DNA from 2 places in the Dorea amylophila genome. Region 2 is predicted to be linked to the other one. Evidence: riboswitches for the same ligand, from Rfam matches in the RefSeq annotation. Region 2 holds a riboswitch; the other holds the start of a gene.
The links. Region 2 has a riboswitch for cyclic di-GMP ahead of OCV72_RS06570 (substrate-binding periplasmic protein). Riboswitches for the same ligand answer to the same signal wherever they lie in the genome.

Region 1: it holds a riboswitch for cyclic di-GMP, as region 2 does, so the genes downstream of both, OCV72_RS04835 (response regulator) here and OCV72_RS06570 (substrate-binding periplasmic protein) in region 2, are expected to answer to the same signal.

Annotation. Positions count from the first base shown of each region.
Region 1 covers NZ_JAOQJW010000006.1:24,052-39,798, reverse strand. Annotated here, with positions in the region: gene OCV72_RS04860 (HD domain-containing phosphohydrolase) at 1-1,225, opposite strand, end outside; partial or broken gene OCV72_RS04855 (GGDEF domain-containing protein) at 1,218-1,433, opposite strand; gene OCV72_RS04850 (ATP-binding protein) at 1,439-3,499, opposite strand; gene OCV72_RS04845 (ATP-binding protein) at 3,530-6,508, opposite strand; gene OCV72_RS16590 (response regulator) at 6,589-6,924, opposite strand; gene OCV72_RS04835 (response regulator) at 6,995-9,862, opposite strand; cyclic di-GMP riboswitch class I at 10,037-10,112, opposite strand; gene OCV72_RS04830 (helix-turn-helix transcriptional regulator) at 10,427-11,227, opposite strand; gene OCV72_RS04825 (MFS transporter) at 11,579-12,976, opposite strand; gene OCV72_RS04820 (glycoside hydrolase family 2 TIM barrel-domain containing protein) at 13,145-15,747, opposite strand, start outside.
Region 2 covers NZ_JAOQJW010000008.1:76,306-92,052, reverse strand. Annotated here, with positions in the region: gene OCV72_RS06595 (MATE family efflux transporter) at 1-217, shown strand, start outside; gene OCV72_RS06590 (FtsX-like permease family protein) at 236-871, shown strand; gene OCV72_RS06585 (hypothetical protein) at 873-1,658, opposite strand; tRNA gene OCV72_RS06580 (tRNA-Gly) at 1,855-1,925, shown strand; gene OCV72_RS06575 (YbaK/EbsC family protein) at 1,972-2,445, shown strand; cyclic di-GMP riboswitch class I at 2,505-2,580, shown strand; gene OCV72_RS06570 (substrate-binding periplasmic protein) at 2,665-3,288, shown strand; gene OCV72_RS06565 (hypothetical protein) at 3,278-3,586, shown strand; gene OCV72_RS06560 (response regulator transcription factor) at 3,659-4,669, shown strand; gene OCV72_RS06555 (InlB B-repeat-containing protein) at 4,823-13,024, shown strand; gene OCV72_RS06550 (hypothetical protein) at 13,040-13,528, shown strand; gene OCV72_RS06545 (hypothetical protein) at 13,543-14,037, shown strand; gene OCV72_RS06540 (hypothetical protein) at 14,050-14,760, shown strand; gene OCV72_RS06535 (GntR family transcriptional regulator) at 14,990-15,373, shown strand; gene OCV72_RS06530 (ABC transporter ATP-binding protein) at 15,367-15,747, shown strand, end outside.

The DNA of each region.
Region 1 (15,747 bases), on a different contig from region 2:
GCTGCCCTGAAATTGCATTATACTCGATAGAATTTTTGCCACTGTGCGATCTGAAAAAATCTATCTTTTCCTGCATAATTTTAACGACATTCTGCGAATAATTTTTGTTCGGCAAAGATTTTTCACTGAGTATTTCATTCGAAAGTCTCTGCGCCTCATAATAATATTTATTACTATCCATCTCTTTGCTGAGCATTTTTGAAAACTGAAGGCTCAATTCTTCCAAACATTTGAGAAGGATCGGATTAAACTGTCCGCATTGCCCGTCCAGGATCATCTTGATTGCCGTATCATGATCAAATGCTTTCTTATAACATCTTTCACTGGTAAGAGCATCATAAACATCCACAATAGACACCACCTGTGCAGAGATTGGTATTTCTTCTCCTTTCAGGCCATCCGGATACCCATTTCCATCCCATCTTTCATGATGCCATCTGCAGATTTCCCATGCGGTATGCACCAGTGGATGATTTTGCAAAAAATGCATGTCCCGGATCATGGATGCTCCAATCTCACTATGGGTTTTCATAATTTTAAATTCTTCATCGGTCAGTCTTCCGGGTTTATTCAGTATTTCTTCCGGAATGCGTATTTTACCAATATCATGAAGCGAAGATGCAGTTGTAATTATAGCAATATCAGTCTCCGTCAGATGATATGCATCCGTTGTTTTTACCAGTTGCCTCAGCATCATTTCCGTCGCAGTACGGATATGTAAAATATGTTCGCTGCTCTCACTGTTGCGTGATCCTAATACATTGCTCAGAATCCTGATCATAATATTATTATTTTCTTCTTTTTCATAAACCTGATCAACGACCACATTGATCAGGCGCTTTTGATTTGCATATAGCCCCAAAGTATTTTGAACTCTCTTTTTTACGATAACAGAGTCAAATGGCCGTGTAATATAATCTGTGATTCCCATCTCATATGCTTTACGCATAGTCTCAACAGATTCTTCCGAAGATATCATAATTACAGGGGTTTCTTCAATGCATTGGCTTAGTTTCATCCATTTCAGGACTTCAAATCCATCCATCTGTGGCATGTTGATGTCTAAAAGCATCAGATCGATTCCCGGATTCTCTTCCATAATCTGGACTGCCTGATTTCCATTTTCAGCTTCCAGATAATCATAGGTTTCTCCAAGAAATTCTTTCAATATATCCCTGTTGAACTTTGCATCATCGACAATCAGTATTTTTTGTCTTTTATTCATATTTTCTGTTTCCTTTATATTTCTTGCATAACTGTTTATTTTTATACATATAAGTATCTGCATCATCCAATAACATCTGCATTGTACACGACATATCATCGGAGGATAATGCCCATCCGCATGCATAGTCGATTGGTATTTGATTTTCATAACTATTTAATCTATCTTTTTCTCTGTACAAGGATTTCAATATTTCCTTAATTTCCGCCTATATTAGGAACAAATACTTTTAATAGTCTTTTTCATCTTTTCAATATCCAAAGGTTTCGCCAAATGAGCGTTCATACCCACGGCAATGCACTTTTCAGCATCTTCCTGGAATGCATTTGCTGTCATAGCTATAATCGGTACTGTTTTTGCATCTGAACGTTCTAATTCCCTGATTTTTCTCGTAGCTGTATATCCATCCATAACAGGCATCATCAGATCCATCAAAATTACATCAAATGTTCCTGCCGGTTTCTCTTTAAATAGTTCCAGTGCCTGCTGTCCATTCTCCGCTCTGGTAATTAACGCTCCGACATCTTCGAGAACTGTCTTTGCTATTTCCGCATTCAGCTCATTATCTTCTACAAGGAGAATTCTTTTCCCTTTTATTGTATGAATTGCAGATGACTCTATGGTATCCTCACTTCCATATACCTCTTCTTTCAATGCTATGTCAAAAGAAAGATCTATCGTAAATTTTGTTCCAATACCCTGTCTGCTTTCTACCTGAATACTTCCACCCATCAGCTCTATCATAGATTTGATAATAGGAAGTCCCAACCCGGTTCCCGGCACTTTGTTTTCTGTTGTACTATGTTCTCTGGAAAATTCTTCATAGATATGTGGAAGATATTCTTCACTCATACCAATGCCCGTATCTTCACATGAAAAAATATAGCGTATCTTTGAAGGATTCTCTGATACCGCCTCATGTACTTCTACATAGATTGAATGTCCCTCCGGGGTATACTTTATAGCATTGCTGATAATATTCAGCATGATCTCCTGTAACTTTGTCTGATCACAGACAACATAATGATGTCTTACATCTAAAACAGCATGATACTGCAGGTTCTTCTTTCTGACATCCTCTTCAAACACTGTATTTACTCTGTGAAATAATGCATCCATATCTTCAGCTTTTAACTGCAATACCGCAGTACCACTTTCAATCCGGGCCATCTCCAGAACCTGATTGATGATTCTCAGCAAAAGATTACTGGAAGACTGTATCTTTTCCAGATATTCTTTTGCCTTTCTTTCATTTTGCAGATTCTTCTCCAACAAACCGGAAAAACCTACAATTGCATTCATCGGAGTCCGGATATCATGACTCATGTTAAATAAAAATCTTGTTTTTGCCTCATTGGCATTTTTCGCCTGCTCAGCAGCTTTTTCCAGTTCTGCTTCATATTGTCTTTCCCTGTGTTTTTTACTGGATATTAAATAAAATACTGTAGCAATCAATAATGAGAATACATAAGAAATGACAATACACATAATCCAGTAAGAACGTGGACTCCATCCCTCTGAGGGTATAATATCAAAATACCATGTGTTATTGGGAACTGCACATTCTACTGTCAGAATATTATCCGACATATTATCCTGGCTCTCTGCTAAAATAATCTTGTCGCTGCTGCCTCTGTCATATGTCCAAATTCTGTAACAGAAATCTGCATCGCTTAAATAATCAAGATTTATCTCTCCAATGAAACGATCCCAGTCAATCACCAGAATCACAAAGCCCCAGAACTCCTCCTGTTCTGAATTATTGTCCTGATAAACCGGATTAAAAAGCAATGCTCCTGTCCCTCCCTGCTTTAACTGGTATGGTCCTCCAAGCGTATATTTCCCGCTATCCCTTGCCAGAATTGCATCCTTTTTCCGTTCATGTTCCTGCAGCATATCCAGTCCAAAAGCCCCCTCATTTCCCTGTTTCGGATAAATGTCTGTAACAATCCCTTCAGGTGCCAGTTCAAATGCCTTTATCACTCCATCTTCATTAGGAATCTTTTCTGCCAGTTCAGAAAATGTATTCTCATCCAGATTCTCTCCTGCACTGATATAATTTCCCAAAAGAGCAGAGAGCATGCTATACTGATCCAGTCTTGCCCTGACTCTTTTCTCAGTAATCTGCGCCATATATTTTCCGGTTGTCTTTTCATCCTTTTCCAAATTATGAAGCAGAAAAACGCCAACAATCAATGCTGTCAGAAAAGCAATCAATCCAACAATATAGCAATGTACTCTTATTTTTTTATATAGTTCGCTGTCCTTTTTCATTCTGCTATCCCTCTGTTATTCTCTTCTCGGTCACTGACATATCTGTTTACCAGCACAGAATTTTCGGATTGTATCCATCAGTTCCTGTACATTTAAAGGTTTTGACAGGTGTGCATCCATCCCTGCCTCCATCGTCTTTCTTTTATCTTCAGCAAAAGCATTGGCTGTTATGGCAATGATTGGAATCATTTCTGCATCTTTCTTTCCACTGCCACGAATCGCCCTGGCTGCCTGATATCCGTCCATCACAGGCATCATGATATCCATTAGAACCGCATCGTAATATCCTTCCGGCATTTTTAGGAAACATTCCACTGCCTGCTGTCCATCTTCCGCCTCTGTGACGGAAATTCCCTCATCTTTCAGAAGGAATGCCGCAATTTCCCTGTTGAGCTCGTTATCCTCTGCCAATAGAATACGGCACCCGGACAGATTTTCCTTTGGTAATTCAGACATTTCCTGTACAGCTGCAGGTTCTTCTGCTATTTCAAAAGGTATGACCACACGTATGAAAGTGCCCTGATTTTCCACACTGTCAATCTGAATGGTTCCATCCATACGATCAAGCAGCTCTTTTACAATCGCCATTCCAAGTCCGGTACCTTTATAGTGTGATCTGGCGCCCTGATCAGCCTGAACAAATGGCTGAAATATATTCTTCAGGAAATCCTCTGACATTCCGATTCCCGTATCTTTTATAGTCACATCTACCAACACTCTATTATCGGATTGCTTCTCTTCTTTCAAGAAGCAATCCACTGAGCCATTTTTACGGTTGTATTTAATACTGTTTGTAATCAGATTTAAAAATATCTGTTTTACACGCAGGGAGCTTCCGGTAAGATTCGGATATGGAATCGAATAAGGATCATCCATAAAATGAATCGTAATACACTCTTTATCTGCCATCATCTGTGCAATGGTTTCCACCTCATGAAGCAGATCCGGCAGATAAAAATCTTCTTTCGAAATTTTTGTTTCTTCATTTTCCAGTTTACTCATTTCCAGTGTGTCATTGATCAGCGACAACAGATGGTCTGCCGCTACTCTTGCCTTAAGACGGCTGGAATCCACCAGTGTTCTGTCCTCCGGGTGCTTCATGCAGATATCCATAAGCCCGATAATTCCATTCAATGGTGTACGCATATCATGGGACATCCTGGAAAGAAAATCCGATTTACTCTGGTTTGCTTTTTTCTCGCTCTCCAGGGCAATGGTTTTTTCCACCAGTTCATTTTTATCCAGAATCAGATTCCAGTGTTCGATTACTCCATTCGGTTTGCAAATTTTGTGTCCCCTGTCCTCAATATATTTCCAGGATCCATTTTTGCATTTCATTCGATATGTGATTTCATAATGATCCGATTTACTATACTGCTCCAACGCCTGTGCAATTCCCTGTTCCAGATCGTCCGGATGCGCCAGGTCAACAATCGTCCCTCCGGAAGCTTCCATCAATTCCTCCGGAGTATCATATCCCAGCATCTGTGCAAAATGCTCTGAAACATACTTAAAAGAATATTCCGAATCATCATTGCTGATTTTCACACCACCCGGCAGTGCAGATGTGATCATGTCCAGCTGATTCTTAAGTTCCTGGTTTACTTTTTGCAAAGAATCTTTATAAAACCGCTCTTTCTGTACGATCTCATCTATACTTCGGAAACCAAGGAACGCAAAATGGCTGCCTTCCTCGTACTCTTTTACAATATGTGCCTGAAAACAGGACAGACCTGCTGCATTTGGTGACGTCTCAAAAGAAAAATGATATTCGTCTTCTGTTTCAAAATGCTTTTTAATCACATTACTGTCCAGTTCCCGACGCATTACGTCACGAAATTCCGGAAGTGCAAATGCAGAAGCATAGGCATCCACATAATCTGAAAATGCTTTGAACTCTTCATGTTTCTGGGCATGATTTGTCTCCTGATTAAATACAAACTCATACTCATCCGTATCCAGATTCAAAACAAAAGCTGTCGTATAATCACGGCTTAGTCCTGACAAAATCCTGTTCTTTTTTATCAGTTCCTGCTTATAAGTAATTTCAACCTGTTTTTCTTTATCAATCTGCCGGACAACATACAGAACATTTGTAACCTTACCAGATGGGTTCCGTTTTTTTACAATAAATCTTGCCAGATGCCAGGATCCACTTTGTGCCCGGTATTCGACCGCAATACTTTCCGTGTCTTTCAGCCTGTCAGCCAGAGTCGATGTATCAAGGAACTTTTTCATCATTTCCTGATGCTCCCCATCAACAATTGTATTGATAGCATGCCGGAAAGCTTCTTCCGTTTTTCCATGCTTGCCTGTAAGTTTATGCATCTCGTTGCCGGCAGATATTTCTTCATAAGTTCCTGTTTCCAGATTCATTCGGTAAATCAGCCAGTATAATTTACTGATGGAATCAATGATTTCTCCATTCAGATTTGCAGTTTCCAGTGCATCCTCAAGTGCCTTCATCATTCTCAGGTTTTCACGGACACTTCCCATATGGCACCCCACATCAGATAACAGATTCATGGACACCATATTCTGATTCAGATCCGGGTTATCCAATCCAATGAAGCCTATAAATTTATGATTTGTATAAATCGGCACAGCAATCAGAGCATGAATATTCTGAGGCTTTAAAATTTCATATTCCTGTGGGGTTTCTTCTGCTATTTCTTCCAGGTCATAAATGATGATATTTTTCTTCTGGATAAATGTTTCCACCCAGTTCTGCATCAGGCAGACGGGAATTTTCTGCAGATTCTGTATCTGCGGTTCGATTCCCGAGGCACACCATTCAAATGTATTTTTAAAACTTTCTTTTTTTTCTGAACTCCATTCAAAAATATACGCTCTATCTGCTGCTGTATATTTTCCAACGCTCTTCAGTATAGATGGCGTAATGTCATCCAGTTGTTTTTCATTCTCTGCCTGACTCATGGAAGAAATCTTATGAAGGATTTCATCCATGTAATACAATTTACCTTTTTTATCATCTCTGTATTCTTCCATATCACTTTTCCCCAGTTTATAATTATTAGCCGCCTGTCTTCTTGCTACTTACGTATGCTCCAATTGGGAAACAATAACTTCTATACACCAAACACCTGGTCAAAAACAGCAAGTATTGTATTTATATCAATTGGTTTTGCAATATGAGCATTCATACCTGTTTTAAATGCCTTCTTTTTATCTTCTTCGAATGCGTTTGCGGTCATGGCAACGATTGGAATATTTGCTTTCCTGTTATTCCTCAGAGTGCGGATTTCCCTGGTTGTCATATAACCATCCATGGCAAAGAAACCGACTTTGACAGTTTCATGCTGCGAACTGTCCTCGGCCGCATATGCAGTCAGGGGAGAAAATATCATACACACGCATACAAAAACCAGTAACACTGCCACATATTTCTTTGCTCTCGAAATCATATTAAATCTCCTGTCTGTCAAATATATTTCTCTATACGTCTCCTTGTCAACCTCCTGGTTTAATAAATTTTCACCTGTCCCTACTGCTTCTCAATTCTTCGCATATAGTCTGCTTGATTGTTTTATCATCTAACGGCTTTGCAAGATGTGCGTTCATTCCTGCTTCCATACACTTTTCTGCATCTTCCCTAAATGCATTTGCAGTCATAGCAATAATAGGGATTGTTTTTGCATCCTGCCGTTCCAGGGATCTTATTGTTTTTGTGGCAGTAAGCCCATCCATCACCGGCATCATGACATCCATTAAAATAACATCGTATGTTCCTGATTCGCAGGCTTCAAAGTGCTGAACAGCTTCTAACCCATTTTTCACTGTTTCTACTTTAGCCCCATTTTCCGTCAGTATAAATTCTGCTATTTCCGCATTCAGCTTATTATCTTCAACCAATAATATCCGGACACCTGATATATCTGCATCAAAATCTTCTTTTTCTTCCGGTCGTGCATTCGTATCAATTTTAAATGGAAGTATTACAGTAAAACAGCTTCCTTCACCAAGCTTGCTTTCAACTGTTATGGTTCCGCCCATCTTTTCTACAAGTTGTTTCACAATAGGCATTCCCAGACCTGTCCCATTATAATCAGAACGTGGGGAATTATCTGCCTGTACAAATGGAGTAAACAATTCATTTTTTATAAATTCTTCTGACATTCCAATTCCATTATCTTTTATTTTAAATTCACATGTCATGTAATCTTCTGATCTTTCAATCGTTCTCATACTCATGTAAATAGAACCATTCACCTTATTGTACTTCATACTGTTTGTAAACAGATTCATCAATACTTTTTTCAGATGAACTGCATTGCTCCAAACATATATACCACTGTAATCATCATGTTCTCCTATAACATGAAGTCCTTTTTCTTCTGCCTGAAAAGATAGTGACTCCGTGATTTCCTGACATACCTGATCCAGATTGATGGATTCATCACTAAAAACCACGGTATCCGATTCTAACTTTGCCATATCCAAAACATCATTTACCAATGATAATAGCAGTTTCGAAGACTCATTTATTTTATTCAGGCAATCTTTTGCCCGCTCACCATCACTTCCGCTTTTTTCAAGAATTGTAAGCATGCCCATAATACCATTGATCGGTGTCCTGATGTCATGAGACATGTTATTTAAAAAGGAAGTCTTAGCCTTATTGGCACTCTGTGCTTCTACAAGTGCATTTTGTAATTCCTGCTGTTTTTCTTCAAGCTCCTGATTCAGCTTCAATGCTTGCTCAGCAGACTTCTTGGATTTTTCTTCCGCACGTTTTGATTTTTTCAAAGAATCAAGAATTATACACAGAACAACAAAAATAGAGATTCCAACTATGAGTGAGACAGCCAGTAAATTGTCCTGAATAAAATCCTTCGCTGTAACTTTTCGTGAAGAAGCATTATACGAAACTACTGCACCCGAAAATTGAGCTGTAGGCATAGATGTCAGTGTTTTATTCAGAATGGACAAAAGAACCGGTTCTCCCTGCTGAACAGCAAATGAAATATCAGCCTCTTTTGTCAGAAAAACGCTATGAAGCTTATTATTTTTCAAATAGTCTGAAACAGTACCTGAATTGCTTACAATACAATCTGCCTCCCCTTTCTGCATTGCTTTTACTGCTGCATCTGATGTCTCATATTCCATAACCTCCCATTGTGGATAATTGTATGAAAGATATGCTTTCAATGCAAAATTATCTTTTTCAACAGCAACTATATTCTCTTTATTTTCATCAAAAGAATCCTTTGCCGTAATTGCTGCCATATTGAGAGTCAATAGCGTATCCGACAAAGCAAATCCATTTGTTTCTGCAAAGTATGGATTCTGGTTTGCGTGAAAAATCAGGTCTATTCTTCCATCCTGCAATGCCTGAAGCAGTTCACTTCTTGTATCATACCCCTTTAATTCAAATTCCAGCGCCTGACCTTGCAGACAATTTTCTGCAAGATCCACATAATCTGTAATAACACCTGTCAGTTTACCTGTTGATGGATCTACACTGCTGATACCTCCATCCTGATTCAGATACCCTATCCGGATTGCACCATGCTGCCCGATCCACTCCCTTTCTTCTTTTGAAAGAAACGAACTGCTCTGTGCAGAAAGATAACGCCTGTAGAGATCATCTGTGTAAAATGGGTTGTCATCCTTGATTCTTCGCATAGCACTATCCAATGCTTCTTTGATATCCGGACGTTCTGGATTTATAGCGAAATAGATTTCTGTCTCTCCAATACTTGTAATCGGCGAAATCTCCGATTCTTCCCAACGGGGTTCTTCTACCGAAACGAAGCAGTCAATTTCATGTTTCGACAATTTGTCCATAACTTCTGCGGTATTAGAAACATTGACATGCTGCGTATGCAGACCATACTTTAACTCCCATTCGTTAAGCACATCCTCCGTTATATTATCTTTAAACACACCAATATTTTTTTCCTCAAAAGAATCCAAATTTCCTGCTGTAAGATCCATATTGGATGCATCCGTATAGATGTAATATTTCTCTTCCCCCATAGGCATATCGGAAAAAAGCATATTTTCAGCACGTTCGTCTGTATAGGAAATGCCACCAAGAATATCAATCTCTCCATTTTCCAACTGTGTAAAGCAGTTTTTCCAATCACTTGTTATGTATTTATATGTCCAACCTGCATAACCTGCAATATCTTGAAGATACTCATAACCATAGCCGCTTCTTTCTCCCTTTTCATTGACGGTATTATAAGTTTCTTCAAAAGATCCTACCCGGATAACATTGTCAGAGTTTTCTTTGGCAAATGTAGGAACGGATAAAACAATAAAACATATAATTGTGCAAAATATAATGTAACAAAATTTGAAATTCATTATATTCTGTACTAATTTGCACTTCTTCATCTTTCTCCCCTCCTCTAGGCTACAGTTGCTTGCTTCCAGATTTTAATTTTACATTCATTAATTATCAATAACCTCCCCACTATTTTTCACAATATTTTTCCAAACAGATTCTGTATTACTTATTCAAGTGCTCTACCATAAAAAAGCACTGCCAAGCAGACAGTGCACCTCATTGCATGCAACTGGCTGCCATTTTACAGGCCCTGTAGCTTTGCGTCCTAGATTTTCATCTGGTTTGCCGATTTCCATATTATAACTTTAATACTTATGCAAAAAAAACTGGTTTTATTATACTATAGCACTCTACTGTACACAAGAAAACATTACCGTTTTAACGCCAAAAAATAAAAAAAGAACAGCCGATACATATACTCGAACTGTTCTTCTACTTCCGAAGTCCTTAACTGCTGTATTTACTTCTTTTTCTGAAACAGTTCTCCGTTTGTTTCTTCCCCAGTCATACATGACATAATAATTAACCACTACCCCATATTATAAATAACACCCAGAGATACTTATTTCAGACTGATAATCAGATTTTTATTGAATTTATTAATCTATATGTTATGACAACATCTCTTTCACACAAGTACTCCGGTAGTCACTCGGTGATATTTTATATCTTTCTTTAAATACTCGGTTAAATGTTCTCTGACTTTCAAATCCACTATCCAGACAAATTTTTGTAATAGAATCACTCGTATTTTCCAAACGCTGGCATGCATAGTTCAGCCTTACATCGTTAAGATATTGATTAAAGTTTCTATGGAATGTTTTGGAAAAGAGTCTGGATAAAACATATTTACTCACCCCCAGATCTTTTGCCATCTCTTCCAGCGAAAATTTCTTCTTAAAATTTGCTGATATATAGGAAACTGTCTGGTAAATAAGATCGTTGCTCCCCACATTACTCTTTTCTACCAAATTTAATTTTCCTATGCAGCGTGCCAACACAATTTGAAGATATGCCTGTGCAACAGTAATATCCGACTGTTCTGTCTCTAAAATTGCATTTATAACCCTATATACCTCCGGTTCAACCTTTTCCGCTTTGATGATTGGGTATTCAGGAGCCATGGATTGCATGATATCTGCAAATTTGGCTATCGTAAATGGCGATGCAATCAGATAAGTCGCTTTATTTACACCGGGTGTCAGTACCTGATAGTGATGAATAACATCTGGAAATACAAAGCCTATATCTCCTTTTTCCATATGGTATAGTTCCTGTCCGACACCAAGTTCTAATGCTCCACTTGTTACACAAACGATCTCCAGTGCATTATGAAGATGTGGTTCAATATGTTTTGACTTCCTATTTATTGCTATGATTTCCTCTTTTGTGTCAACATATTTTAACTGCATGAAATACTCCCCTTTGCAACATTTGTCTATATCTTCTTTCGATTTGGCAAGCAATCCTTTTACACCTATCTTATAATCAACTTGTAAATAAGGAAAGGAGGAATTGCAAATGAGCAACCTAAAAAAATATCTGAATGACCTTTTAGTATTCTACATTGAATATTTTGAGCATCCTTACCATGTATAAATACTAAAAGGACTATTTTGTGAAAACTGAATATTTTCTTAAGGCCATTTCACAAAAATGAAGTGGTCCTTTTTTATTTTCAAAATACAGTTCAATCACTTTATATATAGAAAAAAGCACTGTCTCATCGAGCAATGACCAGACAACGCTTTCTCCTGTCAATTCTAATTTATGTCTGATGCATCTGTTACTTCATCTGCAGCAATTCCTTTTTCTGCTTTCAGTTTTTTATTTGCATCTTCTACATTCATTCTTGAAAGTACAAACATAATCAATACATCAAAGATTAACGGAAGCCAAAGATACATAAACTGCATCATATCAAGTGCAGACTGCGGCTGAGTTGCATTTGTTCCGATATATCCACTGAACTCAAGCAGCCATCCAACAACAGCGGTTCCAATACCTCCACCGATTTTTACGCCAAGAGAAGTACAAGAGTACATCGTTCCGTCAATTCTCTTTCCCTGTGTAAGATAAGTGTACTCAGAGCAGGATGCGATAACTGCATTCATATCTCCCTGCCATGGTCCCTGACCTAAGGCTGCAAGAGCTGTAAATGCCATCATCAGCGGAACACTGCCCATATATCCTGCAACAACAACAAGTGCTCTACCGATGACTGCTAAGACATAACCTCTTAAGTTCAGTTTATACATACCTTTCCACTTACCAACTAATGTCGGTGTGAAAATCAGGGCAATGATCAGTGGAATATTTACTGCCCATGCAAATTGTCCAAACAAATTCTTATTTTTCAGTACCCATGTCATGTAATAAATGCCAGCTCCAATCATGGCACCATATAACTGCTGTAAAATATATGTTCCACAAATCATCATGTAATATTTGTTTTTAACAAGAAGCTTGAATGCCTGTACCATTCCGTACTTTTCATTATCAGCCTTTACTTCTCCTTCGTTAAGTTCTTCCTCAGGAAGTTCCTTAACAGAAAGTGCTGAAATCGTATTTATGACAAGACCAATGATTGCATAGATAATAGCAACCGTTCTCCATGCTGCAGCATCTCCACCACATTTATCTACAAATCCAACTGTAATTGCCTGAATCAGAAGACTTGTTGAAAACGCAAAAATAAAACGGTAAGATCCCATCTGCACACGCTCTTTGCTGTTCTTTGTAATCAGTGACGTAAGTGCTGAATAAGCAATATTGTTTGCTGTATAAAACACACCATTTAACAGTGTGTAAGAGATAAAAAACCATGCATATTTAGCCGTTGTTCCCAAGCTGACTGGTACTGCAAAACAGCAGACCAGCGTAATGGCACAACCAATATATCCATATAACATCCAGGGTTTCGCTTTTCCCATTTTACTGTGTGTTTTGTCAATCATTGATCCAAAAAATATATCCGTAAAACCATCAAATAGTTTTGATACGGCAATCAGGCTACCTACGACACCTGCAGCAAGTCCTACTGAGTCCGTCAAATAGACCATCATAAAAGATGTCAGGAACGCATAGACTACATTACCTGCAATATCGCCTGATCCATATCCAATTTTGTTATACCATTTCAAATACTTTTTTTCTTCCATCGAATTTCTTTGCTCCTCATCTTCATCGCACTTAGAATTTCAAGATGTCTAACAGAGTATGATGTCTAATTCTAGTTTTTTCTCTGTTTTGTCTGATTGCTCTGTATATCCGGACTTTACATAACAATCAGACTCTCTTTCCTTGTTTACGGGTTACATGAAACTTTATTATCCCTTTATATACGGTATCAGTGTAAACTGGAACCGGAATAATACATCATCAAATCGGTACTGCTCCAATACAACTGGACCACAACTGTTAGAACCAATGCCATTTAGTGCATAGTCAACACAAAATACTACACTATCTGATTCTGTCAGTTCATAATTATGCGTTTTCTCCTCAAGTTCTTCCTGCGTATAATAAGAAGCATTGAATGAGAAGGCATTTTCCGCAGAGACCACAATTCCATATCGGCTGTTGTTAAGCTCTACATATTCACAATCATAACGGCTTCCATTTTCCTGTGGGCGAATATAATCCTCATGCAAATCATCTACATTTGCCTGATACAAACCGTGGCTCGCAGCCTGATGTTTGTCACAATAGCTTTCCTGTGGTCCCATTCCAAAGTATCGTGCAGCTGAAAGTTTTTTATCCAGGAACATCCTCACACCAAATCTTGGCAGGTCCGGAAATTCATCATCTTTCGTTACTTCAATATCTGCATCAATCTTTCCGGCAGCTTCTATTTTCCATGTGATCGTCACATCAAGAATCTTCTGTACTGTCTCTGCCACAACGGAAGCATGGCTTGTAATCTTCACACCATGTTTTCCCTGCACAACCTCTGTCGTATAGGCTCTTGTGTAAGCCTTATCATAGTGGGCTTTCTTCCATTCAGACTTAATGTACATATCGTTATCTGTTGGAGCTCTCCAAATATTTAATTCCATCGGATGGTTCAAGTATTCCCGCCCTGCGAATTTCATCTCTGTAAAGAGTGCAGTACGTTTGTCTATGGTATAAGCAAATTCACGCCCCTTGATATGGATCTGTGTATCATTTTCATTTACCTGTAACTCAGAGTCCACTGCTGTTTTTTGTAGCCATTTCTCAGCAAGTTTACATTTTGCACCGTCTTTGCTTACCTCAATTTCATCGAATCCAAGAATATGGTCTTCATCCAACAGTGGCAATTCCTTTTTCAGATGGTAAATAAATTTTAAATAACATTTTCCACTCTCTGGCACATTGATTTTAAGGTTTATTTTTCCTTCACTGTGTGGTGCTGCTGAAACTTCTGGAAGTTTACCTTTGCTGATTACAAGCCCGTCCTGCGTCAGTTCATAACTGATCTTCACATAATCTTTCAAGTCATCAAAATCCATGTAGTTATGAAGCACCAGTTCTCCGCTTTCTTTGTCATAGGAAATAACCCTTGCCGGGCGGTAAACATTCTTGTATTCCAAAAGTCCTGTATGTACCGTTCTGTCCGGATATACTAATCCATCCATACAGAAGTTGCCATCATGAATTTCTTCGCCATGGTCGCCCCCATAAGCATATATAATCTTTCCATTCTCAGCAGTTCCATGAGCAATCGCATGGTCACACCATTCCCAGACAAAGCCGCCACACATTTTATCATTATCCTGAATCATCTGGAAGTAATCTTCAAAATCTCCAGGTCCGTTTCCCATGCTGTGACAGTACTCTACCAAAAGGAAGGGTTTGCTTCCATCTTTATCCAGATATTCCTGAATTTCGGAAAGCGCTGGGTACATCCGGCTGTACACATCCAGATTGCTGTAATCATATGTTTCATCATAATTACGGTATCTTGCACTCTCATATTGTGTGATGCGGTCTGGATCAAAATTCTTTGTCCATTCCAGTGCTTTTTCAAAGTTGCAGCCATAAGCACTCTCATTTCCCATTGACCACATAACAATACAGAAACGGTTTTTGTCACGTTCCACCATGAGTTTTACGCGATCAACGATTGCCTCTTCCCATACCGGATCATCTGCAATCTTCTCATTCCATCGTTTGAACCGATTGTAATCAGTATCTTCTTTTCTGTAGATCATAAATGGACCATGAGCTTCAATATCTGCTTCATCTATTACCATGAATCCATACTTGTCACACATTTCATAGAAAAATGGTGCGTTCGGATAGTGGCTGGAACGGATCGCATTAAAATTATGCTGCTTCATTAACGTAAGATCGGTTGTAATCTGTTCCGGATTGATTGTAAATCCAGTAACCGGATCAGAATCATGTCGATTGACACCACGGAATTTAATCTTCTGTCCATTTAAATAAATAACCTGGTCTTTAATCTCTATCTTTCTTAATGCAATGTGATCTACAATTACTTCATTCTCTGTTTCAAGAATCAGTTTATATAGATATGGATTTTCTGTATTCCAAAGTTCCGGACTTGCGATTTCTAATACAGCTGTTCCTTCTTCAGCAATACTTCCTAGTGCTACAACTGCTCCGTTTCTATCTTCAATCGAAATTTTTACATTTAACGGAGAGTAGAATTTCATTTCAATTTCTACTTTCGCAAGCATATCCTCAATTCTTGTTTTAATATGATAATCACTGATTGCCTGTTTTGGGCGTTTCAAAATGTACACATCCCGGAAAATACCACTCATACGGAATTTGTCCTGATCTTCCAAATAGGAACCATCACACCACTTCATGACCAGAACCGCTATGCTGTTCTCTCCGTCCCGAAGGAGGTCGGTGATATCAAACTCACTGGTCATATGAGAAACCTGGCTATACCCTACATAAGAGCCATTGATCCATA
Region 2 (15,747 bases):
TGCATATGGCTTGTCTATCGTATCATTTATCCACAATTCCATATCTATCGTATGTGCCAGAATTCCATTGTCTTATTATGCGGCAACGCATTTTCCGGATACATTATTTCCGATGGGGTGTGCGGCACCGGCAGGATCGATGGTGTCTATTGTCATCTGTGTCGGGGTATTTGTATGGATGAATAAACACACGGAAAAATATATGGAAAGAACGTAGTGATTGGAGAGAAAATATATGACGATCGGAATTATAGAAGACGACACATTATTACATCAGGCACTCAAAACAGCACTGCAAAACGCAGGCTATCAGACCGTATCCGCATATACAAAACAAGAGGCTCTTACTACAATTACAGGCAGTGAGAGCCTTCTTCTCATTGACATTGGACTTCCGGACGGCAATGGATTTCCTGATAAGAAGCAAGTATACAAGAACGAAAAGGAAATTATCCTTACAGCCAGAGAATATCAGTTACTGGAATATCTGATGTACAATCAGGGAAATGTACTGACGAAAGAAAATATCCTGGAATATGTATGGGGAATGGTTAATTATTTTAACATTATGTTTACAGGAATTGTGGGCAGGAAAAAAGAGCTGGAGATTATGAGAAAGATTGGAATGACACGCCGGCAGGAAAGAAAGCTGTTATTGCTGGAAGGCAGCTATTATGTACTGCTTATCGCAGGCCTTGTAGCGTTAGTTGGAACAATCATACTAAAAGGAATCGACGTTTATATGAGAAAACAGCTTTCTTATTTTACCTTTCATTATCCGATAGGAGCGATTGCAGGAAGTATTGTAATTCTGGAAATAGTGTGCGTTATAATTTGTAACCTACTTATATTGAAAAAAATGAAAAAGTAGGTTAAATAAATAATTTCACCAACCGCGTCTTATCCAGCACAAAAATCGATACATCCATAAAAAGATGCGCCAGTAGCGTACTAAGGATCACACCGTTGGAAGTCAACAGGAATCCACAGTGGAATCCATACCAGCATACGATGGCGGAATAACTTCCCATCAGTACCAGAAGCGGCAGATTTCTTGCGACACCCTGCAGTGTTTCTTTGATATCTTCCAGTGTAGAATCAAAGTACAGGAAACGGCCGACTGCCAGTGTGATAAAATACATGATCAGTGAATCATAGTTCGAATCATGGTAGATGAACTTGATATATAATAAGATCAGAATAATATAAAAGGCAGAGATCAGCCGCACGGACGCCTTTTGTCTGGTCGGAATTGCAGTTAACGGAACGAACAGGATATCGAACCAGTTTGTCATAAATACAGAAAATACCAGAAATAAAAGTAAGATAATATTTTGATATTTCTGCCAGTAGAGTGCGGCTTGAGGAATACGTTCATCTATAATATAATAAAGAGACAGGAACAAAAGCACCGAAGTACTGGAAAATACCATCTCATAAAAGCTTTCAATAAGCGAGATTTCTTTTATTTTGTGGATATGGTTCAGCTTCCGGATCTGTTTTGGCGTCAGATCCTGTGTATTAAGTTTATAGTGTTTCTTAAGCTTTGCTGCCAGAATAACGATCGCAAGCACTGCGATCAGGCAGAGCAGGGAGACAAGCATGAAGCCTCCGGCATTCTTAAAGTTAAAATAATGAATTAGATAATATTGGAACATATCATATACCTTCTTTGATGTAATATTTTTTCGGTTACATATTGTAGCACTTTGAAAAAATATTGCAAATAGGAGAATTAGTAGTGGCAGGTCTTGTAGATATGAAATTGAGTTAAATGTCAAAAAAATTAAAAAAATTTAAAAAAGTACTTGCATTTCATAAAATTCCATGCTATTATAAATGAGCATTGTTGATGCGGGTGTAGTTCAATGGTAGAACACCAGCCTTCCAAGCTGGATACGTGGGTTCGATTCCCATCACCCGCTTTTTTGCTACCCTTTTTTAAGGTATGCAGGAAAGGAAGCATGAATTATGTCATTAGAAAAAGCAAAGAAGTATCTGGAAGAAAAAGGTTATGCAGATCACATCATTGAACTGGAAGAATCAAGCGCAACGGTGCAGCTTGCAGCAGAGGCACTTGGTGTAGAACCGGGAATGATCGCAAAGACGATGTCATTTCTGGTTGATGGAGAACCGATACTGATCCTGACAGAAGGAACGGCGAAGGTTGATAACCGTAAGTATAAGGATCTGTTTCATGTAAAGGCGAAGATGATTCCGTTTGGTGAAGTAGAAGAATATATTGGACATGCTCCGGGCGGAGTGTGTCCATTTGGGATTAAAGAGGGAATCACAGTCTACCTGGATGAGTCATTAAAACGTTTTGAAACAGTCTATCCGGCAGCCGGCAATGATCACAGTGCAGTCAGGCTTACAATTGCGGAACTGGAAGATGTCGCCGGGGCATGTGGATGGATTGATGTGTGTAAAGAAATTTTGCTATAAATTTTGCTATAAAGCAGAAAAGAATAGACAAGAAAAAACATGACATGGTAGAATAAAGGAAACATTTGTGGCAAAACAGACGAAAGTCTGCGACGCAAAGCTACAGAGCCTGTAAAATGGTAGCCAGTTGCAGATAATAGTAGGCACTGCTTGTTTAGCAGTGCTGTTTTTTTATAGCAGGAGTGAAAAGAAAATGAAAGGAAAAAGAAAGGAAAAAGAGTGATCGCAGGCATTCTGCTTGTGGGAATTATAGCGGTCACCCTGACAGGGTGTAAACATACAGACAGCAGTAAAAAAGAGACAGAAAAGCCGGTCATTACGCTCGGCAGCGACAACTATCCTCCATACAATTATCTGAATGAGGATGGTGTACCAACTGGTATAGATGTAGAATTGGCTACAGAAGCATTCAAAAGAATGGGATATCAGGTGGATGTTGTACAGATTAACTGGGAGAAGAAAAAAGAACTGGTGGAGAGTGGAGAGATTGACTGTATTATGGGATGTTTTTCCATGGAAGGACGCCTTGACGATTACCGTTGGGCGGGACCGTACATCGCAAGCCGCCAGGTGGTTGCTGTAAATGAGAACAGCGATATCTATAAACTGAGTGACCTGGAGGGAAAGAACCTGGCCGTCCAGTTTACAACCAAACCGGAGGGAATCTTCCTGAACCGGATGGATGAGAGAATCCCCAAACTGGAAAATCTGATCAGTCTCGGACACAGGGAACTGATCTATACGTTGGAAGAGATGCGTCAGGATGGCACATCTCTGAAAATCATTGAAAAATATCTGGATGATCCCCAGAAGTATTTGGAGGTGGATGATCTTGGATATTAAGAGAAAGAAAAAAGAAAAACGAATCCGGCTGCTCGGTGGTCTGATTGGAATCTGTGTGGCTGTAGTCTCTCTGATTTATATGCTTACGAGTGCACTTGCCATCTATGACAGTACTGCAGATAGAGTAACATTTTCTGATTTTGTAAAAGACAATATGCTTGCTTTTTTTGTCGCTGTAGGATTATTTGTACTTAGCATAATTAGCATTATCCTTGTACTTTTACAAAAGGCAAGAAAAGCAGAAGCTGTCGCAAAGCTTGTGGCCGGAATGAATGATCATATAGCAAAGCCGATCTAGGTTGATAAGCTGCTGTCGACATTAAAGACTATATTGACGGAAAATATAATTTTATAAGAAGCGGTGAAAGAAATGAAAATATCTGACAGAGTCATCCTTCCTTTGGTTGGAAGTGCATTTCAACCGGGAAAGGCAGCAGAAGCAATTGAGAAAATAGAAGATAAGGAACTGGCACAGATTGCACAGGGAGAATATTATTTCTTCTCAGCTCAGGCAGAAAGATGTGTGGAGACGATAAAAGATTATCTGGATCATGATGATGTGATGCTCCGGCTATCGGCAGATATGCTTTACACATTTGCGAATCTTACACTTGGAGATTCTCAGGCAGCACAGCATACAAGGGAAGATGTGCATCAGTGTCTGACACGGGCAATGCAGGAGGACACGCCTGTGAATGTAAAGGCGGCGTGTCTGTTCGCATTTTATGTAATCAGCACATTTCTTCATATATCGCCGGAGGAAGGAACCCCGCCACTTCAGCAGTACATTCCGTATCTTCCAATTGGGCAACGATTATTTGCAGTAAGTCTTTTAGCACATGAGATTTATCTGAGACAGGATTATGCAAAGGCAAAAGGTGTTGTACAGGGGGCATTTCTGATGGCAGACGGAGTTTATCCGATTTCCATGATTTATCTAGGGTGCGTACAGGCAATGTGTCAGATTAATCTGAAAGAACAAGAAGAAGCAATTCAGACGGTGACCCGGGCATGGGAGAGGGCAAGAGCGGACAAATTCATGGAACCATTTATCGAGTATCATGGTCTGCTTCAGGGGACTATGGAAGTCTGTATCCGGAAAAAAGAGCCGGAAATGTACAAGAAGCTGGTGGATGGTGTACTTGCATTTAGCCGTGGCTGGATGAAAATTCACAATCCCAAGACGCAAAAGGCAGTGACGGATCTTTTGACTCCGCTGGAATTTTCCATAGCCATGCTGGCGTGCAGGGATTGGACGAACAAGGAAATCGCAGAACATATGGGAATGTCAGTGAATACGGTCAAGCACTATGTCTCTGGAATTCTGGAAAAACTACAGATTGATAAACGCGATAAGATTAAAGAATTTGTAAATCAATAGAATAACAGGATACGAAAAAGTGTCTGTTTTACAAAAGAAATTGTAAAATAGGCACTTTTTGGGCTTTCAACGGGCATGTGAGGAATGTATTTTTTTTGATACAATATGTATAGAGACTTATTTTTGAGAAAAAAATGAGGAGGGATAATACATATGAAGAAACGTCTGGTCAGTATGATTTTGAGCGCGGTGCTGTTTGCAACATCAGTGCCGGTCGCAGCATTTGCTGAAGATGCGAATACGCAGAATCCGGTTGTGCATTCGGAGGAAGGAACGTCTCAGGGTTCGAATGCGCGGAAGGAATCCGGCATTGACTATAAGAAAAATGGAGGAACGTTTGCGGAAGGTTACACGGCTCCGTCTAATTACGATGAGCCGGTGACAGAGCTTCCGGGAGCGGAGCAGATCACAAAAGCGGGATATGAATTTGCCGGCTGGTATGATAATGAGGAGTTTAACGGAGAGCCGGTTACTTCGCTTAGCACTGCGGATCATTCCGGCAGTGTTGTCCTCTATGCAAAGTGGACGGAACGCTACTACTATGTGGATATTCCACAGACGGTCAATGCGGATGGGGATAAGTTTACGATAAAAGCGGATGCAGGTGGATTATATGACAAGGATCATGTGAGCGTGACAGTCCAGTCTGAAAATGACTGGAAATTAAAGAGTGGATTACATAGTCTTGCATATGAACTGAGAAATCCGCAGAGTGGTTCGGCACTGGAAAATGGTTCGGTTGTCGCAAGTCTTACGAAAGATGAGAGCCATAAGCAGCAGGAATATAACTGCAACATTCTGGACAAACCGAACTATACAGGTGATTATACAGATCACCTGACTTTTGACATTGCATTTCAGGATACAGCGTACAACATTACATATGAGACAAATGGCGGAACTATCACGAAGAAGAATCCGCAGAAGGCAGATCAGATGATCACAGTAACACAGGAGCAGTACCAGGCAGGAACTATTCTGAAAGATCTGCCGGCACCGGTGAAAAAGTCCAGTACATTTCTTGGCTGGTGTTACGATGAAGCATGCACCAGATATGTGGACAGTAAGGATCGTCTTCTGAGTGATGTGACATTGTATGCCTCTTATGCAGACAACCAGCCGATGGAAGAAGTGTCCATGGCGACTTATGCCAGAGCAAATGATGTGGCAGCAGATTTTACGATTCCGATGACGGATACAAGTGCTGCCATGACGCCTGATCAGGTGCGAAAAAATTTCACGATAAAAAATGTGACAGATTCTTCCGAAACGGTTACAGTAGATGTGACTGAAGGAGCAGACCATACATTTACAATCAGCAATCCGAACGGATGGACACCGGGGGCAGCCTATAAGCTGGAGCTTCAGGAAAAGGCGTTATATTTTACAGGATTTGACCCGACGATCCGTGTCTATGATTTTACGGTCTATCGTGAAGAAGTCAAAAATGTAGAGTTAAATAAAGAGATCAAGTATATTCATAAGAAAGAGCTTTCCGATCTGACTGTAAATGGAAAGAAAGTAGAGGAAGTCTCAATCGCGGCAATGACGATTGGAACAGACGGTTCCCTGACCGAAGAAGGCAGTGATACGACCGGAACATTTACTTATAAGAAGCAGTTAGAAGTCGGCGACCAGGTCGCAATTTATTCCGGTGATGTGATACCGACCATGGATATGTCCTCTGGTGACAACAGTGATGTGTCATTTATCGAGATTACAGGAGCGGATGGGGACAAGTATACATATCGCGGCTCCAGACCGGAAGACGTGCTCTTTATGCCGGATGTGCTGCCGCTTTCTATGGACAAAGATCAGGACGGTGACTCGGATAATAACAGTGTAACGATTAATGTCAGCGACCTGACCTTTGGTGATGATGCTATGAGCCGGGCTATGGATCTGGACAGTGAGACAACCGTAGATGAGGGCGATTATCTGGCACTTTACACAGGTACAATGGGAGAAAATGGAAGCGGAACCGTGTCTCTCTATGGAGAGATTACGAGTGTTCTGTTATCAGGAGAAAGATACATAGTAAGCTATATACCTGTGAGCGAAGAAGATATGCGCCATACTATGGACGTGTACCAGAAGGAAAATGTAGAAGGGGAGGACCTTCTGGAAGATACCGATGTGCAGGAGCTGGAAGAGGATATTGAGACACAGGCAGTAGACAGCGGATTTGCATCCGAAGTGGCAGAAAGAGTTGCCGATGCGGCAATGGAGACAGAATCTTTTGAGGAACTTCAGGAATCTCTAAAGGAAGATATGAATGCAGACATCATGGTTCAGAGCCAGGGCTATGGCCAGTTGAGAAAGGCAAGAGCCGCAGGCGGTTCCCGTGTGGAATTAGGAGTACCGACAGTAAAAGCGAATCTCGGAACGACACTGAAACATTTTGACGGAGATGTGAGTGGACTAAGGCTTGCACTGGAGATCGGCGTGCCGATTACAGTTCATGTGAACCGGGGTGCAGACATCGAGATCATGATCACGGCAACATTTGAACAGGAAGTCCGTGTATCCATCGATGTGGACGGCTCAGCCGTGTGGAAAAGATGGGGATTTATTCCGTACATTGCAGATTACCGCGTAACGGCATCTCTGGAATTATATGAATACACAGGAATCGGACTAAATGTCAACTTCAAGACTGCAGAAACCGGAAACCCGGTGTCTGATTCCAGTTCGAAATTACGAAAAGGTGTCAACAAGATTACCGAAGAGCTGAAGAATATGATGGAGAATGGCGAGGATTATCTAAATTCTGCATCAGGTCTCGTCAGTGGCGGAGATGAAATATCCGTATCCAAGTCTCTGGCAGAGAGGTACTCGGAACTTCTGGCAGACGAGGCAGACTGGGTGGAAATCTACAAGCGTCCGCTGGTAGACCAGCATTTCCGTGTGCTTCTGATCATTGATATTCAGGTGAAGCTGGAATTCGTTGTTTCCGCAAATGTGAACATTTCCATCGGAATGACGTACTGGTATAAGAATGCGAAAGAGTATGTCTTCTGTGTACGGGTCAAAGAGCGGACAGCGACCAATGATACGATAGATCTGGTAGAGGAGCAGTATGAATTTACGGCATATGCTATGGGAACTCTTGGCATCAAAGCCGGTGTGAGACTGACGGTGCGTGTGGGATTATTATCAACGTCCATCGCCAGTGTCGGTATCTCGGCGGATGTGGGCGGTTATGCACAGGTCTGGGGTTACCTCTACTACGAATTGAAATATACGGCATCGGCAGGACGAAGCAGCCGTGCTATGGGAGCTATGTATCTGGAAATCGGTATTTATCTGGAAGTGAAGTTCGAGGCACAGGCACTGTCCAATGCATTTACCTATAATCCGACACTTTACGAGAACGAGTGGCCGCTTTATAGGGTAGGTGTTCTGGAAAATGTACTGGATTTTGCTTATACCCAGGATAAGGTTGCTGAGATTAATATGAAGCGGGAGATTCAGTCGGTTCAGATCCCGGATGAATATTTCAAGATGCAGTACATGGATATGAAGACCGGACTGGACGACGGAAAATATTACGAGAAGATCTACGAAGATGATACAAAGTATTTCAACATTTCCATGACGAACAGTGCGTTTATGTATGATCCGGCGACCAATATTATCCGTGTAAATCCAGGTGATGAGCCGGAGCAGGACGGCGAGATGATCATTACATGGAAAAACCAGGAAGGTACCTTTAATACGAAGCCATGTGCAAGAAAGATCAAGCTTCACTGGGACCGCCTGCGAGATGGTTACTATATTGCATTCCAGAGTAATGGCGGATCTTTCGTCGATGCAATTACCGGAAAATATAACGCAGAGATCAAGAGGCCGGAAGATCCGGTAAGACTCGGATACACATTTGCCGGCTGGTATGAGGACATGGATCTCACCATTCCATACACAATTCCGGAAACCATGCCGGAAGAAGACAGACTTGTCTATGCAAAATGGGAGGCAGCCGATGTGGGTTATACAGTCGTAGATTATATAGAAGGAACGAATGGAACCTATGAAGCGCAGACTCCGGTGAAAATGAATGGCAGGACGGAAGAGGAAGTAAGCCCGGTTCCAAAAGAGCGGGAGGGATTTGTAACACCGCCGCAGCTTACGGAGACTGTAAAAGCAGACGGCAGCCTGGTCATCAATTACTATTATGCAAGAAATAAATATACACAGACATTCAAGTCCGAAAAAGAGACGGAGAATGGAACGGAGACAGAAGTGATCGCAGACGGAAATTACCGATATGGAACCATGATGCCGACACCGGCAGTCTACAGACCGGGATATGAATTCCTTGGCTGGGAGGACGAAGAAGGTGCGGAGGTTCCAAAGGAAGTTCCATCTGAGAATAAGACCTACATTGCAAAATGGAAAGCACTGGAAGGAATTACTTATACCGTGAAATACTACGTGCAGAATACGGATAACAGCGGATACAGCTTAAGCGAGACTGCGGCTCTGACCGGACAGATGGGAGAGAAAGTCACAGCAAAAGCAGCAGATCTTGACGAGAAAGTCTATCACTTAAAAGGTGAACTGCCGAAGGGAACGATTAAGGCAGATGGCAGTCTTGTACTGAAAGTGTACTATGATCTGAATGAGTACAAACTGACCTTTGATGCAAAAGGCGGAGAATCAGACCAGACAGAAGTGACGGCAAGATATGGTGACAAGATTGCATCACCGATGCCGACAAGAAAAGGCTATGTATTTGAAGGCTGGTATACAGACGAGGCATGTGAGAATGCATTTGGCCAGACGATGCCGGCAAAAGATATGACGGTCTATGCAAAATGGGAGAAGCAGAAAGTCAACTATACAGTCCGGCATCTGATGGAAAAACTGCCAGATGCAGAAAAAGAAAAACCGGGTGGAGATAAAGAAGAGTATCCGGACACAGATAAACCGGTTGTAGAAGAAGATCCATATATCTTATATGAAGAGGAAGTCTTTGCGGCATATCCGGAAGATAAAGTAACGCCGGACGTGAAGAGTTACGAAGGATTTACTTCACCGGAAACACAGACCACGACAGTGGACGGAAACGGCAACACAGTTATTGAGTACAAGTATGCGAGAAATATCCATAAGCTGAAGCTGGTAGACCGTGGGGCCGATGAAAATAATATGGAAGGATTCGGAATGCCATTTGGTGCGGCAATTACAGAAGTAGCGCTCCGGAGTGGATATCGCTTTGAAGGCTGGTATACAGATAAAGATTTCAACAATCGATTCGATGGAACCATGCCGGACAAAGATCTGACGCTCTATGCAAAACAGACACCGGTGATGAGCAGCTATACTGTCTATCATTATAAAGAATCTGTAGATGGTTCTTACTTTGGACTAACGGACGAAGAAGTATTAAGCGGCCTGACAGAATCAGAAGTGACTCCGCAGCCAAAACAGTATGAAGGATTTACTTCACCGGAGGCCAAAACAGGACAGGTAAATGGCTGGGGCGGACCGGATATCTGGTATCGCTATACGCGGAACAGCTATAATCTGACTTATGTCCTGAACAATGGAGAAGATAACAAGACTTCAAAAGTCCGCTATGAGGCAGATATTACAAATACTCCGTCGCGGACAGGCTATGCATTTGCAGGCTGGTACACAGACGAAGCACTGACACAGTCGTACGTACAGACGACCATGCCGGCACATGACCTGACACTCTATGCAAAATGGGAAGCCGGAATGAAGACTTATCAGGTGAGACATTATCAACAGTCCATTGGCAATTCAGAGCAGTATGATTTGGCAGAGACAGAAAATGTCACAGCTAAAACAGGAGAACATCTTACGCTGGCAGTAAAAGCGTATGAAGGATTTACAGCACCAAAGCCGGTTAGCTATGATGTGGTAGACGATGGAGAGGTTACGTATGTAGATTACAAATATACGCGTGACCGTCATCAGGTAACGATCCATTACAATAACGGTAATGACAGCGAGACAAAAGAACTTGCATATGGCGAGAAATGGGAGGAAAAACCATATCGTGCCGGTTATGCATTTGCAGGCTGGTATACAGACGCAGAGTTTAAAAAAGCATTTGACGGAGTGGTTCCGGATCGTGACATCACACTTTATGCAAAATGGGATGTGCAGAGTGTAAACTACACAGTCAAGCATTGTCTGCAAAATGCCAATGATGACGGATATTCGTTGGGAGCACAGGAGAACTTTAACGCCGATGCGGATACGGTTGTCACACCGGAAGTAAAGAACTATGATGGATTTACAGCACCGGAGAAGCAGCAGGTGACAGTCGAAGGTGATGGAACAACTACAGTCATTTATCGTTACACAAGAAATGTGCATACGCTGACGCTTAAGAACTACGATGGTAAGACAGATAAGACGGTAGAAGCAAGATATGAGATGTCCATACCGAAGCCGACAAGAGCCGGTTATGCATTTGCAGGCTGGTATACAGATGCAAAATGTACGAAAGAGTACAAAGCGAATATGCCGGATCAGGATCTGACACTCTATGCAAAATGGGAAGCAAACATTGTCAACTATGTAGTAGAACATTATCAGCAAAATGTACAAGGTGATGGTTATACGCTGAAAGAAAGCAGTCATGCACGGGCGGCTGTGGATAGCGAAGTGACACCAGAAGTCATGAAATATAAAGGCTTCGAGGAACCGAAGACAGAGAAAGTTACCATTTCCGGAGACGGACAGACGACAGTGAAGTACTATTATAAGAGAAATGTACATACAGTCACATTTGACGCAGATTCCGGAACATTCGCTGCAGAAAAGGGCGGGGACGACAGTAAGATCGTCGTGACCGGACGCTATGGTGCGAATATCACAGTGCCGAAAGCGCCGGCAAGAACCGGATACCAGTTCCTTGGCTGGGACGAAGACGTTGAAATGACGATACCGGATAAAGACCTTACCTATAAGGCACAGTGGCTGAAGATGGAATACACACTTCAGTTCAAGACAGGCGGAGGAACAACGATTGAGCCAATCAAAGGAAATTATGGTGACAAGATAAATGCACCAGAAAATCCGACAAGAAAAGGATATATTTTCAAAAACTGGAGTGAGAATGGCAAGAAAGTCGATAACCTTCCGACGACTATGCCGGCAGAAAGTCATATTTACACAGCAATATGGGAGCGGGAGACATACCAGATTACTTATGACTTAAATGGCGGAAGCATGAAGTCCGGGGAGAAGAATCCGACGACTTACAACGTGGACACCACTGTATTCAAACTGAAAAATCCAGTCCGCGCCGGATATACATTTACAGGCTGGAGTGGAACCGAAATTACAGGAGTAAGTGACAATGTGTCTGTAAAACAGGGCTCTATAGAAAAACGGGAGTATAAGGCGAACTGGAGAGAGAATACATATCAGATTACATTTATCTTAAGCGGTACGGAGGCGAAAGGTTCCATGGCAGCCAAGACGGTCAATTACACGGAAAATGTAACACTTCCAAAATGCGGATTCACCTGCAAAGGCCACTCCTTTAAGAGATGGTACACCGTGGATAAGAAGGGCAAGAAGACTTATTACTCTGACCGGCAGAAGGTGTCGAAGCTGACCGATGTGAATGGAGGCGTTGTGACACTCTATCCGGAATGGGAGGCAAATGTGTACAATGTTACATTTGACTATGGTGACGGAAGAGCGAAGACGGTAAGAAAGACCAAATACGGTGATAAGTACCAGTTCCCGTCAGATCCGACTCGTTACGGCTGGGAGTTCAAAGGCTGGAAAAAAGAAGGATCCAACACAGCATTTGACATGAGTACGAAAGAGTTGCAGCTTCAGGACGCAAAAAATATTACCTTATATGCAAGCTGGAAAGCAAATTCTTTTTATCTTTACAAACCATCGGATTATGAAAACACTTACCGGGTAGATGATGATGGCAAGACTGTAATATTTACTTTCTATGTAGACGGAAATCAGACGAAAGTGCCGACAACCGGAGATACTGGACAGAATCCGGCAGTTTATCATATGAATATGACCAATCTTTCCTACGATGCGATCCACCAGAATTACTCATCTATGGAGGTCATGGTGCTGTACAGGACTAAGAAAATTAAAGATGGTTATTCGGATCTTAAGATTTCTTATCATACAAGATCTGACAATAAAGATCATAATGACTGGCAGGTTCACACCGAGGATCTGAATAAGAATAATGGTAAGATGAGAATATGTGATTACTATCTGATGGTTGACGGTAAAATTGATGTAGACAGCCTGACACTGGAATTTGACGCTCACGGAAATAAAAGAGATGAATACGATCTTAGTAGTTTGAGTATGTATGTATTTTTCAGATAAGAGGGGGAAGAGCAGATGAGAGAAAAAGCAGGAAAAAATAAAATACTTATTGTCATTGTCATCTGTCTGTGTGCGGTCATCATTGCGGGATTGATTTATTTCATGAAATTAAAAGGAGGTTCAGATTCGGCATTTAAGCCGGATCTGGATCCAAATGCGAAGACCCAGACGGCAGACGATACCGGGGAAAAGCCGACAGGAATCCGGATACCGGGCTATCCGTCCATTACGATCGAGGCAGACAAAAAAGACGTGCAGATGAACCTGATGAATCCGGAAGGAAACCCATGTTACTTTACATTTGAAATCGTGCTTAACGACACAGATGAGACGATTTACACATCGAAGATGGTGGAGCCGGGGAAGGCGATTACAGAGGTGACATTAGAGAAGGCACTTGCAGCGGGAGAATATCCGGCGACCATCAAGATTACGACCGCATCACTCACCGATGGTTCCGCCATGAACGGGGCAAATGTAGAGACGACAATCATTGCACAGTAACGGGAGGGAGAACGATGAAAAAGAGAAGTATAAGAACAGGAAATCTTTTCGCACTACTGACTCCGGTGCTGTTAATATGTGCAGAAAATCCAATCTATGCAGCCACCACCCAGACGGCAGGAAGTGCGACAGTCAGTTATCATGTGGACCCGGCTTACCAGGTGACGATTCCGGTAGATACAAGCATGCGGTTCAATGAGACAGAAACCTCTTACGGGAATATTGTAGTAGAGCAGGCGCAGATTGAGGATGGAAAATGTATCCAGGTGTCATTGCTATCTGATCTTAACTTAAAGAATTCCAACAATTCAAAGGCAGTGATTCCTTATCAGATTCTGGCGCAGGATGAGGCGGGAAGCCGGCCATTTACATCAGCACAGTATACAAAAGCCGGGGAAGAGACACCTCTTACTATCGCGATTAAAAAAGAAGACTGGAAGAAAGCGGCGGCCGGAGAGTACGCAGATACGGTGACATTTACTATATCATACGTGGACAAAAGTGAGTAAGGGGGCGTGCATATGAGGAAAAAGACAGAAAAATTGGATATCATTGTGGATAAAAAGACTGTCCGCATTACAACGGCAGTGTTTGTGACAATGATGACTATGCTGGCTGCAATCGCAGCGATGTTTTTTACGACCATGTCCGTTCTGGCAGCAGATGCAGGAAGCTCATCGAATTCCCAGAGCACCATCAGTACAACCGTGCCGGACTCCCATAATATCCGTGTGGAAAAAAGTCACGCAGATGTAGTGATAGAAGGGGAAGAAGATCAGATAGAAGGCAACATAGATAACTTTGTTGTGGATCGTTTTGCCGAGCCGAAGATACGGATCACACCGGAAGAAGGATGGAAGGTTTCAAGGATTCTTCTGAACGGGGAAGACGTTACGGAACAGTTCAAGGACGGATATCTGACACTGGAAGAAGTCTGCGAGGATACGACACTGGTCATTGAGACAGCAGAAGATACCAGCGGCGGCGAAAGCAAAGACCCAGATAAGGATAAAGATCCGGGAAAAAATCCAGATAAGGATAAAGATCCGAATAAAGGAACACCGGGCACTGGAAAGGGACATGAATCAGAAAAAAAGACACCGTTAAATAAGCTGAAAAACCAGATAGCAGCAGTCACAGGAGACGAAGCAAGACCGATGCTTTATGCACTGGCAGCAATTGCAGCAGCAGCTGTGATCAGTGTGACGGTTATAAGAAGAAAAAATAAATAACAAAAGGGCGTATCGGTACAGATAGCAAAAGATTTTATCCCCCTCTCAGGTGTCATGCATCTGGGAAGGGGATAAAATATTATACAGGCATGACCTTTTCCCAATTAGCCGGTACATATTCTGGAAATGTAAACCCCTCGTATTTTGCAACAGAAAAAAAGATAAACAGTATATAACAGTTGACAACAGTACTATGCTGTTATATACTGTTTACAACAGGAGGAAACATATGAAGATTATAATCAATAATTCGTCGATGGTACCAATCTATGAACAAATTATGGAGCAGATCAAAGCACAGATTATCTCCGGAGAATTAAAAGAAAATGATATATTGCCGTCCGTGAGAACGATGGCAAAGGAACTGAAGATCAGTGCACTTACAGTGAAGAAAGCATATGACAATCTGGAAGCGGAAGGCATGACAGTCACGGTTCATGGGAAGGGAACTTATGTTGCGGCATCCAATACACAGCTGATGGAAGAAGAACGCAGAAAAGAAGTTGAGACAGATCTGGAAGCAGTGATCCAGAAGGGAAGGCGCTGCGGAATGAAAGAGGAAGAGATTCGTTCATTATTTGAACTCATCATGGAGGATGAATACTTATGTTAGAAATCAAAGGGGTTAAGAAAAGCTACGGCGAATTTCAGTTAGACTGTTCATTAAACGTAGAAAAAGGAAGAATTACTGGTCTGGTCGGAGAGAACGGAGCCGGTAAGAGTACCTTATTCAAAGCAATGCTCGGACTTATTTCTTATGATGGCGGCGAGATAAAGATCATGGGAAAAACACCGGAACAGTTAGGTGAAAAAGAGAAAGAAGAGTTGGGAGTTGTTCTGGCAGAAGCCGGATTCAGCGGTTATTTGAAAGGGAAAGATGTTGAGGCAGTTCTGGCAAGATTGTATCCAGGATTTGAAGCAGAAAAATTCCATCTGATGTGTGACAGATATCAGATTCCGTTGAATAAATTTATAAAAGAGTATTCA